Linked DNA regions of Buchnera aphidicola (Therioaphis trifolii). The protein of the gene in region 1 interacts with the protein of each later gene in a pairwise test. Links are inferred from orthologs where the notes say so. Each region holds a gene or a part of one and is shown on either strand. Other genes may lie near its edges.

Region 1 (4,791 bases):
CTTACACTTTTAGATGAACCCAGACGAGATTAGCCTGATGGTAAGGTAATGGCTTACCAATGCTATGATCTCTAGCTGGTCTGAGAGGACAACCAGCCACACTGGAACTGAGACACGGTCCAGACTCCTACGGGAGGCAGCAGTGGGGAATCTTGCACAATGGGCGAAAGCCTGATGCAGCTATGCCGCGTGTATGAAGAAGGCCTTCGGGTTGTAAAGTACTTTCGTCAGGGAAGAAAGAAAAATAACTAATAATTATTTTTTGTGACGTTACCTGAAAAAGAAGCACCGGCTAACTCCGTGCCAGCAGCCGCGGTAATACGGGGGGTGCTAGCGTTAATCGGAATTACTGGGCGTAAAGAGCACGTAGGTGGATTATTAAGTTAGATGTGAAATCCCTGAGCTCAACTTAGGAACTGCATTTAAAACTAATATTCTAGAGTATCGTAGAGGGAGGTAGAATTCCAGGTGTAGCGGTGAAATGCGTAGATATCTGGAGGAATACCTGTGGCGAAAGCGACCTCCTAGACGAATACTGACGCTGAGGTGCGAAAGCATGGGTAGCAAACAGGATTAGATACCCTGGTAGTCCATGCCGTAAACGATGTCAACTTGGAGGTTGTTTCCTTGAGAGATAGCTTCCGAAGCTAACGCATTAAGTTGACCGCCTGGGAAGTACGGTCGCAAGGCTAAAACTCAAATGAATTGACGGGGGCCCGCACAAGCGGTGGAGCATGTGGTTTAATTCGATGCAACGCGAAAAACCTTACCTGGTCTTGACATCCATAGAATTTTTTAGAAATAAAAAAGTGCCTTCGGGAACTATGAGACAGGTGCTGCATGGCTGTCGTCAGCTCGTGTTGTGAAATGTTGGGTTAAGTCCCGCAACGAGCGCAACCCTTATCCTTTTTTGCCATCGGTTCGGCCGGGAACTCAAAGGAGACTGCCGGTTATAAACCGGAGGAAGGTGGGGACGACGTCAAGTCATCATGGCCCTTACGACCAGGGCTACACACGTGCTACAATGGTACATACAAAGAGAAGCTACTCTGTAAAGACAAGCAAATCTCATAAAGTGTATCTTAGTCCGGACTGGAGTCTGCAACTCGACTCCACGAAGTCGGAATCGCTAGTAATCGTGAATCAGAATGTCACGGTGAATACGTTCCCGGGCCTTGTACACACCGCCCGTCACACCATGGAAGTGAATTGCAAAAGAAGCAAGTAGTTTAACCCATAAAAAAGGAAAACGCTTACCACTTTGTGGTTCATAACTGGGGTGAAGTCGTAACAAGGTAACTGTAGGGGAACCTGCGGTTGGATCACCTCCTTAAATAAAATGCAATTAATTTTTATAGTGCCCACATGAATTATCTGATTAAAATATTTATAGGCTTATAGCTCAGTTGGTTAGAGCGCACCCCTGATAAGGGTGAGGTCGGTGGTTCAAGTCCACTTAAGCCTAATAAGAACCGGGGCTGTAGCTCAGCTGGGAGAGCGCCTGCTTTGCACGCAGGAGGTCAGCGGTTCAATCCCGCTTAGCTCCAATATTTATAAAAATAAATTTATGAATAATATAATGAATCGTAAAATATCAATCGATATTGAAACAACTGGAATGAATGATTCTGGATTATTATATAAGAATCATAAAATTATAGAAATTGGAGCAATAGAAATTATTAATAGAAAAATAACAAAAAATTTTTTTCATGTATATTTAAATCCTGAAAGAGAAATTGATATTGAAGCTTTTAAGGTTCATGGAATAACAAAAAAATTTTTAATTAATAAACCAAAATTTTCAGATATTTATGACAATTTTATTCAATATATTAAAAATTCAGAAATTATAGTACATAATGAAGAATTTGATATTTCATTTTTAAATTATGAAATTAAAAAATTAAATAATAAATTTTATACAATAAATAAATATTGTAAAATAATTGATACATTAAAAATCGCTAGAAAAATTTTTCCAGGAAAAAAAAATAATTTAGATATTTTATGTAGTAGATATAAAATTAATACTATTAATAGAAAATTACATAGTGCCATAATAGATGCTAATTTATTAGCTAAATTATATTTACGAATGACTAGTTTTCAAAAAAAAATAAAATTTAATAATTTTATAGATCAAGATAATAAATGTAATATTTATAAAAATAAATTAAATAATTCATTACGGGTTTTAAAAGCATCAGATTTTGAAAATCAAAAACATTTAAAATATTTAAAAAATATGGAAAAAAATAATAATTGTTTATGGATGAATTAAATTTTTTTATAATATTTTTTGGTGCGGTAGTTCAGTTGGTTAGAATATTGGCTTGTCACGCCGGAGGTCACGGGTTCGAATCCCGTCCGCACCGTTTATTTTTTTAATATTTTAAATTATTTTAAATTATTAAAATAATATTTAATTTTTTAATAAAAAATTATTGATTTTTTAATTATAATAATTTATTATTTTATTAATTTATGTTAATTAAAAGTTATATATTTTTTTATGAATAAGAAATTTATTGTTACATGGGATATGTTACAAATATATACTAAAAAGTTAGCTTACCAAATAATGAATATTAAAAAATGGGAAAAAATTATTGCGGTAAGTCGTGGGGGATTAATTCCTGCAACTTTATTATCAAGAGAATTAAGTATTCGTTATGTAGATACTATTTGTATTTCTAGTTATAATGATAATTATTTAAAAAAAATAAAATTAATTAAAAAATCTAATTTAAAGGGTGATAATGTTTTAATTATGGATGATTTAGTTGATACAGGAGGAACAGCAAAATTAATTCGAAAAATATATCCTAAGGCGTATTTTATAACTGTTTTTGCAAAACCTAAAGGTCGTAAACTAGTTGATAATTATATTATTGATATTCCTCAAAATGTTTGGATTGAACAACCCTGGGATATGGCTATATCGTATGTTGCTCCTTTAATTAAAGAATCTAAAATTATTTAATTTTAAAAAATTTTTATATAATTTATAATATACTATATTTTTTATAGTGTATTTAAACTATTAATATAATATTATGAAAAATACAATAAATCATGTTAATAATTTAATTTTAGATGAAAAAAAAAATATTTCTTTTATTAAAAAAAAATCTGAAAAAGATTTAAAAATTATATTACATAGAATTAAAAAAGATATTCATAATACACATAAATATTCTTTATCAAAAATTATAAAATATATTTTATCTGATATTGATAATTTAGAAAAATCAATTCATTTATCTTCTTTAAATAAAAACTTAAATTTCATTACTAAAGAATTAAAAAATATTTTGAAATATTTTTTTCAATTATTTAAACAATATAATATTACTGTTATTAATCAAACTAATATTAAATTTAATCCTAAAATACATGAAGCAATTGCTATTTCATATTCTAAAGAAATAAAATCTAATTATATTATAACAATTATGCAAAAAGGATATCTTTTACATAAACGTCTTTTAAGACCTGCTATGGTTTTAGTTTCAAAATAATATTTTTAATATTTATTTTATTTAATTTTTTTTTAAATTATAAAAAAAATAATATATGATAATTTTAAAAAATAAAAATTTTGGAAAAATATCTCAAATTACAGAAAATAAAAAGGCATATTATAATTATTTTATTGAAAAAACTATTGAATCTGGATTAATATTACAAGGATGGGAAGTAAAATCTTTAAGAAAAAAAAAAGTAAATATTAGTAATGGATATTTATTTTTTCAAAATAATGAATTATACTTAATTGGTTTAGATATACAACCTTGTTTAATTTCTAATATAGATGAACGATATCAATTACATCGAAATATTAAAGTCTTATTAAAAAAAAAAGAAATATATTTTTTATATGGAAAATATAAAACAAAAGGTTATAGTTTAATTGCTTTATCTTTATATTGGAAAAAAGCCTGGTGTAAATTAAAAATAGCTGTTGCAAAAGGAAAAAATAAAAAAGATAAGAGAATGAATATAAAAAATAGAGAATGGAATATTAAAAAAAATATAATTATAAAAAAATTTTTAAAATAAAAAAAATTACAATTTATTTAAAATATGAAAAAATATGTTTTAAATTCTAATATAATTGATCAAGATATAATTTGGATGAAATATGCATTAATTCTAGCTAATAAAGCTAGAACTAATGGTGAAGTTCCTGTAGGGGCTATTTTAGTATTTAATAATTATATTATTGGATCTGGTTTTAATTGTTCTATTTCAAATCATGATCCTACTGCACATGCTGAAATGATTGCTCTTCAAGAAGGTGGAAAAACAATAAAAAATTATAGATTAAATAATGCTACACTTTATGTAACATTAGAACCATGTTTAATGTGTTTAGGAGCTATTATTAGAAGTCGTATTAAAAGATTGGTATTAGGAACAAATTGTAAATTTAAAAAAGAACAAGAATATAGTACAAAATTTATTTTTAAAAAATTAAAAAAAAAAATTCAAATAAATGAATCAATTTTTTTTAAACCTTGTACAAATTTAATAAAAAATTTTTTTAAAAATAAAAGATAATTTTGAAATATAAAATTTAAAATTTATTTATCTTTCAATAATAATTACTGCAAAAATATATTTTTTTTCATCTGTAATACTAACATGTACATATTTAATTTTTAATTTATTAAAAATTTTTTTTGCTTTTTTTAAAAAAATTATATTAGGTTTTCCATATTTATCATGAGATAATTCAAAACTTTTAAAATTAATACCATTTTGAAATCCTGTTCCTATAGATTT
Region 2 (11,410 bases), 170 kb from region 1 along the record:
AACCTAATAATGTTAATATATTATCTGATGAATCAGATTTTTTATATAATTTAAATTATAATGATTTAATTAATCAAAAAAAAGATATTTATGAAAAAATATTACATAATAAAAGTAATAATTTAAAAAATCAATTATTTTATATTTTAATAAAATTAAAATTATTAAAACATATAAAAAAATAATTTATTTAAATATGATATTTTTATAAAAATATTTTTGAAATGTAAATTATTTAAAACTTAATTTTAAATAATATTTTTATAAAAATTCATTTAATATAATTTTAAATGTCAATATTTTCTACCATTAAAGCATTTTTTTCTATAAATATCTTCCTTGGTTCAACTAAATCTCCCATTAAAGTATTAAATAGAATATTTGCAGAAATAGCATCTTTAATAGTTACTTGTAACATATGTCTAGTTTTAGGATTCATAGTTGTTTTCCATAATTGATTAGGATTCATTTCTCCTAATCCTTTATATCTTTGTATTTTAATTTCATTTTGTACTATTTTTATTAACCATTTTATAATAGCTTCTAAATTAATAATTTTTTTTATTTTATTTCCTCGTTTAATATAATCATCTTTATGAATTAATTTTATCCATTGATCACCTAATTTTTTTATTTTAGTATATTCATTACTAGACAATAATGTATTTGTAATATAATAAATATTATTTTTTAAATTTAATTTATCGAATTCAAAAATTATTGGTTCAAAAGTTTTTTGTTCAATATTTTCTTTAATTTTACTTGAATATTTTATATATTTTGTTTTATTATTTAAATTAAAAATAATTTTTTCTACCCATTTTGTTACATTATTTTTATTATATAAATTATTTAATTTTGGTTGATATATAAGTTCCTGTATAATTTCATTAGAAAAATGATAATTACATTTTTTTAAAATATATTTAATATTTAAATATTCTAAAATTATTTTTTTAAATTTTTCCGAATGTGTATTATTATTAATATTTTTTTTATAATATAATAAATTTTTTAAAGCAATTTTAATTTGTTTTTTATACATAAATTCTTCATTTTTAATATATATTTCTTTTTTACCTTGTTTAATTTTATATAATGGAGGTTGTGCTATATATATATGTCCGCGTTTAATAATTTCAGGCATATATCGATAAAAAAAAGTTAATAATAATGTTCTTATATGAGATCCATCAATATCAGCATCAGTCATTATAATAATAGTGTGATATCTTAATTTTTCAGGATTATAATCTATTTTTCCAATACCACATCCTAAAGCTGTAATAATTGTTCCGATTTCTTGTGATGCAATCATTTTTTCAAATGTAGCTTTTTCTACATTTAATATTTTTCCTTTTAATGGTAAAATAGCTTGATTTTTTCTATTTCTTCCCTGTTTTGCTGATCCTCCAGCAGAATCTCCTTCAACTAAATAAATTTCTGATAATGTTGGATTTTTTTCTTGACAATCTGCTAATTTTCCAGGCAAACCACTTAAATCAATAATGCCTTTTTTTTTACTAATTTCTCTTACTTTTTTTGCTGCTTCTCTAATTTTAGATGCATGAATAATTTTATTAATGATATTTTTAGAATCTTTAGGATTTTCTAATAAAAAATCTGTTAAATTTGTTGTAATAATTGATTCTATAATTGCTTTTACTTCAGAAGATACTAATTTTTCTTTTGTTTGTGAAGAAAATTTTGGATTAGGCATTTTAATTGATATAATTGCAATTATTCCTTCTCTAGTATCATCTCCAATAGTTTGAATTGTATTTTTTTTATTATATCCTTCTTTATTAATATAATTATTTATAGTTCTTGTAATTGCTGTTCTAAAACTAGATAAATGTGTTCCTCCATCTTTTTGAGGAATATTATTAGTAAAGCAATAAATTTTTTCTTTAAATGAATTATTCCATTGTATAGCAATTTCTACTTCAATGTTATCTTTTATAGATTTAAAATATATAATTTGTGTATGAATAGGTTGTTTATTTTTACTTAAAAATTTAATAAATGATTTAATTCCTCCAGTATAATGATATATTTCTTTTAAATTTCTATTTATATCTTGTATTTGAATTTCAATATTAGGGTTTAAAAAAGAAAGTTCTCTTAATCTTTTGGATAATATTTCATATTTAAAATTAATAATATGAGTAAATATTTTATAACTTGGCCAAAAATGAATTTTTGTACCTGTATAATTTTTTTTACCAATAATTTTTAATTTATTAATCGGTTTACCATTTTTATATGTTTGTTGATATATATTTCCATTTCTATATATTGTTAATTTTAATTTTTTAGATAATGCATTTACTACAGAAATTCCAACTCCATGTAAACCACCTGAAATTTTGTATGTATTATTGTCAAATTTTCCTCCAGAATGTAACATAGTTAAAATTACTTCTGCAGATGAAATTCCTTCTTCAGGATGTATATCTATAGGTATTCCTCTTCCATCATCTTTTACAGAAATTGATTGATCTGGATGAATAATAACCTGAATTTTTTTACAATATCCAGCTAGAGCTTCATCAATAGAATTATCAACAATTTCAAAAACCATGTGATGTAATCCACTACCATCATCTGTATTTCCAATATACATACCTGGACGTTTTCTTACTGCATCTAATCCTTTTAAAATTTTAATATTAGAAGAATTATACATATTTCATAATATTCCTATTTTATATATCATAATAAAAAATAATATTTTAAAATAAAAAATTAATTATTTTTTATAAAATTAAAGGCATAATTATATGATTTGAATTATTAAATTTATTATCTTGGATACATATACTAGAATTTTCATTATTTAATAAAATTTTAATTGTATCATTATCAATAATATTAATTACATCTAAAATATAATGAATATTCATTGTTAATTCTATTGGTGTATGAAAATAATTAATTTTAAATTTTTCTTTAACTATTTCATCTTGTTCATTATTAGCACTTATAGTACATATTCCATTAGTAATAATAATTCTTACACCTGGAATTTTTTGATTTGTTAAAATTGACGCTCTTGTTAAAGCCTCTTTAATTTTTTGTCGATTAATAATAATATTTTTTTGAAAAATTATTTTTAAAAACTGTTTATAATTTGGAAATTGATTATCTATTAATTTACTAGATATAATATATTTTTCTAAATAAATTTTAATACTATTTTTATTAAAACTAATTTTAATTTTATTATTTTTTTCTTCTAGAATTTTTATTAATTCTAATATTGTTTTATATGGAATAATAATAGAAATTTTTTTTTTTATATTTTCATAATTAATTTTTGAAATTGCCATTCTGTAACCATCGGTAGACACAGATAATATTGTTCCTTTATTAATTTCAATATTCATTCCATTTAAATAATGTCGTATATCTTGTTTTGCCATTGCATAATGAGTATTATAAATAATATTTTTAAATTTATCTTGATTAATTAAAATATAATCTATATTTTTTTTTTGTTGAAATCGTGGAAAATGTTTAGGATTTAATACATGAAGTTTAAAATAAATATTATGATATTGTAATTTCATAATATTATTTTTTACTATAATATTTATTTCTGAATTATTTGGAAAACTACGAATAATATTTAATATTTTTTTTGCAGATACAATAATTTCACCTATTTGATCAATAATTATGCAATTTATTTTTGCAATTAATTCTAATTCTAAATTTGTACTTATTAAATATGTATTATTATGTTCAATATGAAATAAAATATTATTAATAATTTCATTTTTATAATTAATATAAATAATACTATTTAATTTTTGTAATGATTTTAAAAGAATTGTTTTTTTAATAGTAAATTTCATATTTTATTATTAGTTATTTATTTTTATTACATAATTAAATAATTTTTTTATATATTAAAATTATTATAATTATTTTATATATTTGATATTATTATTTTAATAAATAAAAATATTATATTAATTTCATATAAAAATAATTTAATATATTTTTTATATTTTAAAATCATCAATAATTATTTGTATTAATATTATAAGGATATTTTATGAAACGTACTTTTCAACCATCTTTATTAAAAAGAAATCGTGTACATGGTTTTCGAACAAGAATGGCTACTCGATCTGGTCGTGATATTTTATCACGAAGAAGAAAAAAAATTCGTTTTCGATTAACAGTTTCTAAAAAATAATATGATAATGAAATATCGTTTTTTTTTTAAAAAAAAATTACGTTTATTAACTTTTAAAGACTTTCAAAGAGTTTTTATTAATAAACCAAAAACAAGGATAACTTTTTTATTAAAAATATTAACTATTAAAAATACATTTAATTTTCCTAGGTTAGGTATTATTGTTTCAAAAAAAGTTTCTAAACATGCTTATAAAAGAAATTTAATAAAAAGATTAATTCGAGAAAGTTTTCGTTTATCACAATATTATTTATTGAATTATGATTTTGTAATTATTGCTACATTAAATATTTTAAAAATTAATCGATTAAAATTAATATTTTTTTTAAAAAAAATGTGGATAAAATATTATTTTTAATATTATTAAATAAATTTATTTTATTATAAAAATATTTAATTTATATATTATATTTTAATTTAATATAATAATTTTAAAAAATTTTTTATACATAATAAATTATATATATATCATTTTATAATATAAGAGAATATTTAAAATGCGTTTACAGCGTTTTGTTTTTATTTTTATTTTATTATTATTTTCATTTTTTATTTGGAAATTTTTAATTTTTAAATTATGTAAAACAAATGTTTTAAAAACAAAAATTTATTATGATACTACATATAATAAATTACATGTTAATAAAATAAATAATATTCATGTAAAAACTGATGTTATAGATTTAAAAATTAATTTAAATGGTGGATTTATATATCAAGGAAAATTGTTAAATTATCAAGATAAATTACAAGATTTTAAAAAATTAAAATTATTAAATTCTATGCATAATTTAAAACAAATTGATAGTGGTATTATTGAAACAAATAAATATAATATTAATTATAAAAAAAAAATAATATATAATTCAAATCGTTCATATTTTTCATTATTAAATGGACAAAAAATATTATTTGTTTCAATAAAATCAAAAATCCAAAATGGAATATATTTTATTAAAACATTTATATTTAAAAAAGGATGTTATGATATTGAAATTGAATATAAAATATATAATCATAATTTAAATACATTATCATATCATATATTTGGAGAATTACAACAAAATTATTTAAATAATAATTCTAATAATTTAAATGTTAAAAATAATCAATTTGATAATATTGCATATTCTCAAGATAATCAAAAATATAAAAAATTTTTTTTTCATGAATGTATAAATAAAAAATTACATATTATATCAAAAAAAGGGTGGATTTCTTTTTTTAAAAAATATTTTTCTATTGCCTGGATTTTAGATGCATCAGATAATAATACTATTTATCTTACTCAAAATAATCAAAATATAATTTTAGGATATAAATCATCAAATTTTTTTGTTTTTCCTGAAACAAAAAAAATTAAAAGAATTGCATTTTGGTTTGGTCCAAAAATTCAAAATAAAATGTCATCTTTTGCTCCATATTTTGATGAAATTATAGATTATGGGTGGTTTTGGTTTATTTCAAAACCATTATTTCATTTTTTAAATTTATTATATTATTTTTTTAATAATTGGGGTTGTGCAATTATTATAATTACATGCATTATTCGTATGATGACCTATCCTTTAATTAAATCACAGTATATTTCTACTATTAAAATGAAAATATTACAACCAGAAATTAATAAAATTAAAGATCAATTTAAAAATAATAATAAAAAATTAAATGAAAAAATAGTACAATTATATAAAAAACATAATCTTAATCCATTTAATGGTTTAATTTCTGTTATTTTACAAATGCCTATTTTTTTTGCATTATATTATGTTTTAATTAATTCAATAGAACTAAGGCATTCTCCTTTTATATTTTGGATTAATGATTTATCAGCTCAAGATCCATTTTATGTTTTACCTATTTTAATGGGTATAACAGTTTTTTTTATGCAAAAAACATCTCCTGCAAATAATTTTCCTCTTTCACTTAAAGAAAAAATAATTAATTTTATACCTATGTTATTTATTGTTTGTTTTTTATGGTTTCCATCTGGTTTAGTATTATATTATACATTTAGTAATTTAGTAACTATATTACAACAAATAATTATTAATTATAATTTAAAAAATAATTTTAAAAAATAAATTATAAATTATATTTATATAATATTAAAAAAAAAAAATAAAAATATGACTGATACTATAATAGCACAATCTACTCCTTATGGAAGATCTGGAGTAGGTATTTTAAGGATATCTGGAAGTAAAGTACAATATATTGCTAATAAAGTTTTAGGAACATTACCTTCTCCAAGATATGCGTATTATTCGTCTTTTTTAGACTCTATTGGCGATGTTATTGATCAAGGTCTTGCAATATGGTTCCCTAAACCAAATTCCTTTACAGGAGAAGATGTATTAGAATTACATGGACATGGTAATCCAGTAATCTTAGATTTATTAATAAAATCTATTTTATCTTTTGGAAATATTCGTATTGCGCGTCCAGGAGAATTTTCGGAGAGAGCTTTTTTAAATGGTAAATTAGATTTAATACAAGCTGAATCTATTATTAAATTAATTAATGCAAATTCTGAATTTAGTATAAAATCTTCTTTAAAATCTTTACAAGGTGTATTTTCAAAAAAAATTAATAATTTAATTAATAATATTATTAATGTAAGAATGTTAATTGAAACAATATTAAATTTTCCAGATGAAGATTATAATATAAATTTTTATAAAATAAAAAAAAAAATAGAATATATTTTTAATGATATAAAAAAAATTAATATTATTGCAAAATCAAATCATACATTTCGTGAAAGATTTAAATTTGTTATAGTTGGACCAACTAATGTTGGAAAATCAAGTATATTTAATTTATTATCTTTAAATGATTCTGCAATAGTTACAAATATATCTGGTACAACACGAGATGTTTTAAATGAATTTATTAATATAAAAGGAATAACAATACAAATTACAGATACTGCAGGATTTAGATTAACAAATAATATTATAGAAAAAATTGGAATTAATAAATCTTGGGAACAAATAAAAATATCAGATCATATTTTTTTTGTTCTTGATGATACATTTTCTTTATTTAAAAAAAAAAAAATAATTGTTAAATTTTTAAAAAAAATAACTCATAAAGATAAAGTAACATTTATAATTAATAAATGTGATCTTTCTAATAGAACTCCCCAAATTAAAAAATATTATAATAATCATACATATATTATAATTTCTGCAAAAAAAAAATATGGTTTCAAACTTTTAAAAAAATATTTAAAAAAATTAATTTTTCAATCTAATCATGATAGTATAGAAACAATTTTTTTAGTGAGACGTAGACATTTAAATATTTTAAGATTAATTAAAAAACAAATAAAATATGCTAAAATAAATTGTTTTATTTTAAAAAATATAGAATTATTAGCTGAAGATTTAAAAATTATACAAAATATGTTAAATGAAATTACTGGTTCAGTTACTTCGAATGATATTTTAAATTCTATATTTAAAAATTTTTGTATTGGAAAATAAAATTATTTTAATATTGTATTTTTAATTTGCCCGAAGGCGGAATTGAACCACCGACACGGGGATTTTCAGTCCCCTGCTCTACCAACTGAGCTATCCGGGCAAATATAGCATATTTATTAAAACATAAAATTATAGTTTATGTCAATAGTTTTTATTATTTTTTTATAATGTATATTATTAAAAAATAATTTATTTATAATAAATATTATATTTTTATATATATATTATAATATATTTACCCTTGAAAATTTTCATATGTATCCATATAATTAAATATGTTATTAAAAGTAATTATATTTATAAAAATATATTAATTATTTAAAGAAAATAATTTTTTAGGTCGCTATTAAAAAAACGAATTTAAGGAGTATAATTAAATGAAAATTCGTCCATTGCATGACCGAGTCATTATTAAAAAAAAAGAAGTAGAGTTAAAATCAGCAGGAGGAATTGTTTTAACTGGTGCTGCAGCTGGAAAATCAACTAGAGGTACAGTAATAGCAGTAGGTAATGGTCGTGTTTTAGAAAATGGAAATATAAAACCATTAGATGTTAAATTAGGTGATACTGTTATTTTTAATGAAGGATATGGTGCAAAAACAGAAAAAATAGATAATGAAGAAGTATTAATTTTAACAGAAAGTGATATTTTAGCAATTGTTGAAGAGTAATATATTCTTTATAAATTAATTAAAATATTTATATTTTAAGGAATATGCACATGACAGCGAAAGATGTAAAATTTGGAAATGAAGCTAGAGTAAAAATGTTACGTGGAGTTAATGTTTTAGCTGATGCAGTTAAAGTAACTTTAGGTCCTAAAGGAAGAAATGTTATTTTAGATAAATCTTTTGGAGCACCTAGTATTACTAAAGATGGTGTATCAGTTGCTCGAGAAATTGAATTAGAAGATAAATTTGAGAATATGGGTGCACAAATGGTAAAAGAAGTAGCATCAAAAGCGAATGATGCTGCTGGAGATGGTACTACTACTGCAACTTTATTAGCTCAAGCGATAGTTAATGAAGGATTAAAAGCAGTTGCTGCAGGAATGAATCCTATGGATTTAAAACGTGGTATTGATAAAGCTGTTATTAATGCAGTAGAAGAATTGAAAAATATGTCTGTTCCATGTTCTGATTCTAAAGCTATTACACAAGTTGGTACAATATCAGCCAATGCAGATGAAACTGTTGGAAAATTAATTTCTGAAGCTATGGAAAAAGTTGGAAATGATGGTGTAATTACTGTTGAAGAAGGAACTGGATTACAGGATGAATTAGAAGTTGTAAAAGGTATGCAATTTGATCGAGGTTATTTATCACCTTATTTTATTAATAAACCTGAAACTGGAATAGTAGAATTAGATAATCCATATATTCTTATGGCAGATAAAAAAATTTCTAATATTCGTGAATTATTACCTTTATTAGAATCTGTTGCAAAATCCAGTAAACCATTATTAATTATTTCTGAAGATTTAGAAGGAGAAGCTTTAGCTACTCTAGTTGTTAATTCTATGAGAGGAATTGTAAAAATAGCAGCTGTAAAAGCACCAGGTTTTGGCGATCGAAGAAAAGCAATGTTACAAGATATTGCTATTTTAACTTCAGGAACAGTAATTTCTGAAGAATTAGCTATGGAATTAGAAAAATCTACTTTAGATGATTTAGGTCAAGCAAAAAGAGTAGTTATTACTAAAGATACAACAACAATTATTGGTGGTTCTGGTAATAAAAATGCAATTCAAAATAGAACTAATCAGATTAGACAACAAATACAAGAATCTACTTCAGAATATGATAAAGAAAAATTAAATGAAAGATTAGCAAAATTATCTGGTGGAGTTGCAGTATTAAAAGTAGGTGCAGCTACAGAAGTAGAAATGAAAGAGAAAAAAGCTCGTGTTGAAGATGCATTACATGCAACTCGTGCTGCAGTAGAAGAAGGTGTTGTTGCTGGAGGTGGTGTAGCATTAGTAAGAGTAGCTGGTCGAATTTCAAGTTTATCTGGTCAAAATGAAGATCAAAATGTAGGTATTCGAGTGGCATTGCGTGCTATGGAAGCACCTTTACGTCAAATAGTTTCTAATTCAGGTGAAGAACCATCTGTAGTAACTAATAATGTTAAAGATGGTAAAGGTAATTATGGTTATAATGCAGCTACTGATCAATATGGAGATATGATTAATTTTGGAATATTAGATCCAACTAAAGTAACTCGTTCTGCTTTACAATATGCTGCTTCTGTTGCTGGTTTAATGATTACAACAGAATGTATGGTTACTGATTTACCAAAAGAAGAAAAATCCGATATTAGTGCTCCTGCTCCAGGAGGAATGGGTGGTGGAATGGGTGGAATGATGTAATTTTTTTTATATTTTTTAAAAATATATTAATAATTACCCTAAATAAAATTTTTGTTTAGGGGTAATTATTATAATTTTATATTTTTTTTTTTTAATATTATATATTATATGATTTTATATACTAGTAATAATTTTAAAATAGGTTTAAAAGTATTATTTGAAAATCAACCATGTTCTATTGAAAATGTTGATTTTGTTAAACCTGGTAAAGGACAAGCATTTTCGAGAGTAAAGTTAAGAAAATTATTAACTAATCAATTAATAGAAAAAACTTTTCGTTCTACTGATGGTTTATTACGAGCTGATGTTTATGATATTAAATATATGTATATATATTATAATGATAATAATTGGTATTTTATGCATCGTCAAAATTTTGAACAATTATCTTTAAATAAAAATATTATTCAAAATAAATATAAATGGTTATTAGAACAAAATGATTATTTAATTACTTTTTGGAATAATAATCCTATATCAATAGAAATGAATAATTTTGTAAATTTAAAAGTTGTTTCTGATCTTTCAGGTAAAAGTTTAAATTCTACAATGAGTAATACTAAATTAAAATTATATAAATTACATACTGGTTTAGTAATGCCCTTGCCTTTATTTATTCAAGTAGGTGATATTGTTAAAATTGATACTCGAACTGAAGAATATCATTCTAGAGTAAATAAATTATAATTTTATTTGATTTTTATTTCTATAACTATTCCAATTAAAATTTAAACATAAACTATTTCCAAATTTCATTCGATCAATTATTCTTTCCCCTAATATTGTTTTTATTTCATAAAAGTTTAAATTAGATAACATTCCAGTTGATTTTTTAGAAGAATATCTTCGATCTATAATTTGATTAATAATAATTTTTTCATATTTTGATTGTGTTTGTATTCCTATTTCATCAAAAATTAATAAATCTATTTTACTTAAATAATTTATAAATTTTTCTTCAGTATTTTTTTTATCTTGATTATTAAATGTAGATTTAATTTTTAACATTAAATTTGAAATTGTAGTAATAAAAACTTTTTTTCCTTTTGATATAAGATAATTTCCAATAGCTGTAGCTAAATGATTTTTTCCAGTTCCTGGTCGACCTAAAAAAATAAAATTTGAAATGTGATTATTAAAATTTTTTGCATAATCTTTAGTTAAAGATAATACTTTTTTATGTCCATCATGTTCAATATGATAATTTTTGAATGAACAATTTATATATAATTTTTTAATTCCTGATTTTTTAAAATTTTTTTTGATTTTTATATTTTTATTTTTTTGAATAATTTTTTTAGAAAAAATTTTTTCTTGTTTTTTGTTCCATTTTAATAAATCTGT

What was found.
Region 2: the proteins of D9V81_RS00880 (region 1) and groL interact in binary tests that used the Escherichia coli proteins (3 or more experiments, as listed by UniProt). The link is inferred for Buchnera aphidicola (Therioaphis trifolii) from one-to-one orthologs.

What each region holds. Positions count from the first base shown.
Region 1 is NZ_CP032996.1:187,869-192,659, forward strand. What follows is about bases 1,973-4,791. They hold D9V81_RS00880 (nucleotide exchange factor GrpE), read left to right. Parts: upstream 1,973-3,059; coding sequence 3,060-3,524; downstream 3,525-4,791. Other genes in these bases: dnaQ (DNA polymerase III subunit epsilon), read left to right, coding at 1,973-2,284; gpt (xanthine phosphoribosyltransferase), read left to right, coding at 2,516-2,986; smpB (SsrA-binding protein SmpB), read left to right, coding at 3,583-4,065; tadA (tRNA adenosine(34) deaminase TadA), read left to right, coding at 4,090-4,566; acpS (holo-ACP synthase), read right to left, coding at 4,594-4,791. Also shown: more of dnaQ, read left to right, coding at 1,580-1,972. UniProt on the Escherichia coli protein: Participates actively in the response to hyperosmotic and heat shock by preventing the aggregation of stress-denatured proteins, in association with DnaK and GrpE. It is the nucleotide exchange factor for DnaK and may function as a thermosensor.
Region 2 is NZ_CP032996.1:8,520-19,929, forward strand. Bases 7,822-10,742 are described here. They hold groL (chaperonin GroEL), read left to right. Parts: upstream 7,822-8,419; coding sequence 8,420-10,066; downstream 10,067-10,742. Other genes in these bases: D9V81_RS00090 (co-chaperone GroES), read left to right, coding at 8,076-8,369; D9V81_RS00100 (elongation factor P), read left to right, coding at 10,175-10,742. Also shown: atpC (ATP synthase F1 subunit epsilon), read left to right, coding at 1-185; gyrB (DNA topoisomerase (ATP-hydrolyzing) subunit B), read right to left, coding at 287-2,689; dnaN (DNA polymerase III subunit beta), read right to left, coding at 2,760-3,860; rpmH (50S ribosomal protein L34), read left to right, coding at 4,064-4,207; rnpA (ribonuclease P protein component), read left to right, coding at 4,215-4,565; membrane protein insertase YidC, read left to right, coding at 4,705-6,291; tRNA uridine-5-carboxymethylaminomethyl(34) synthesis GTPase MnmE, read left to right, coding at 6,337-7,698; more of D9V81_RS00100, read left to right, coding at 10,743-10,753; D9V81_RS00105 (ATP-binding protein), read right to left, coding at 10,748-11,410.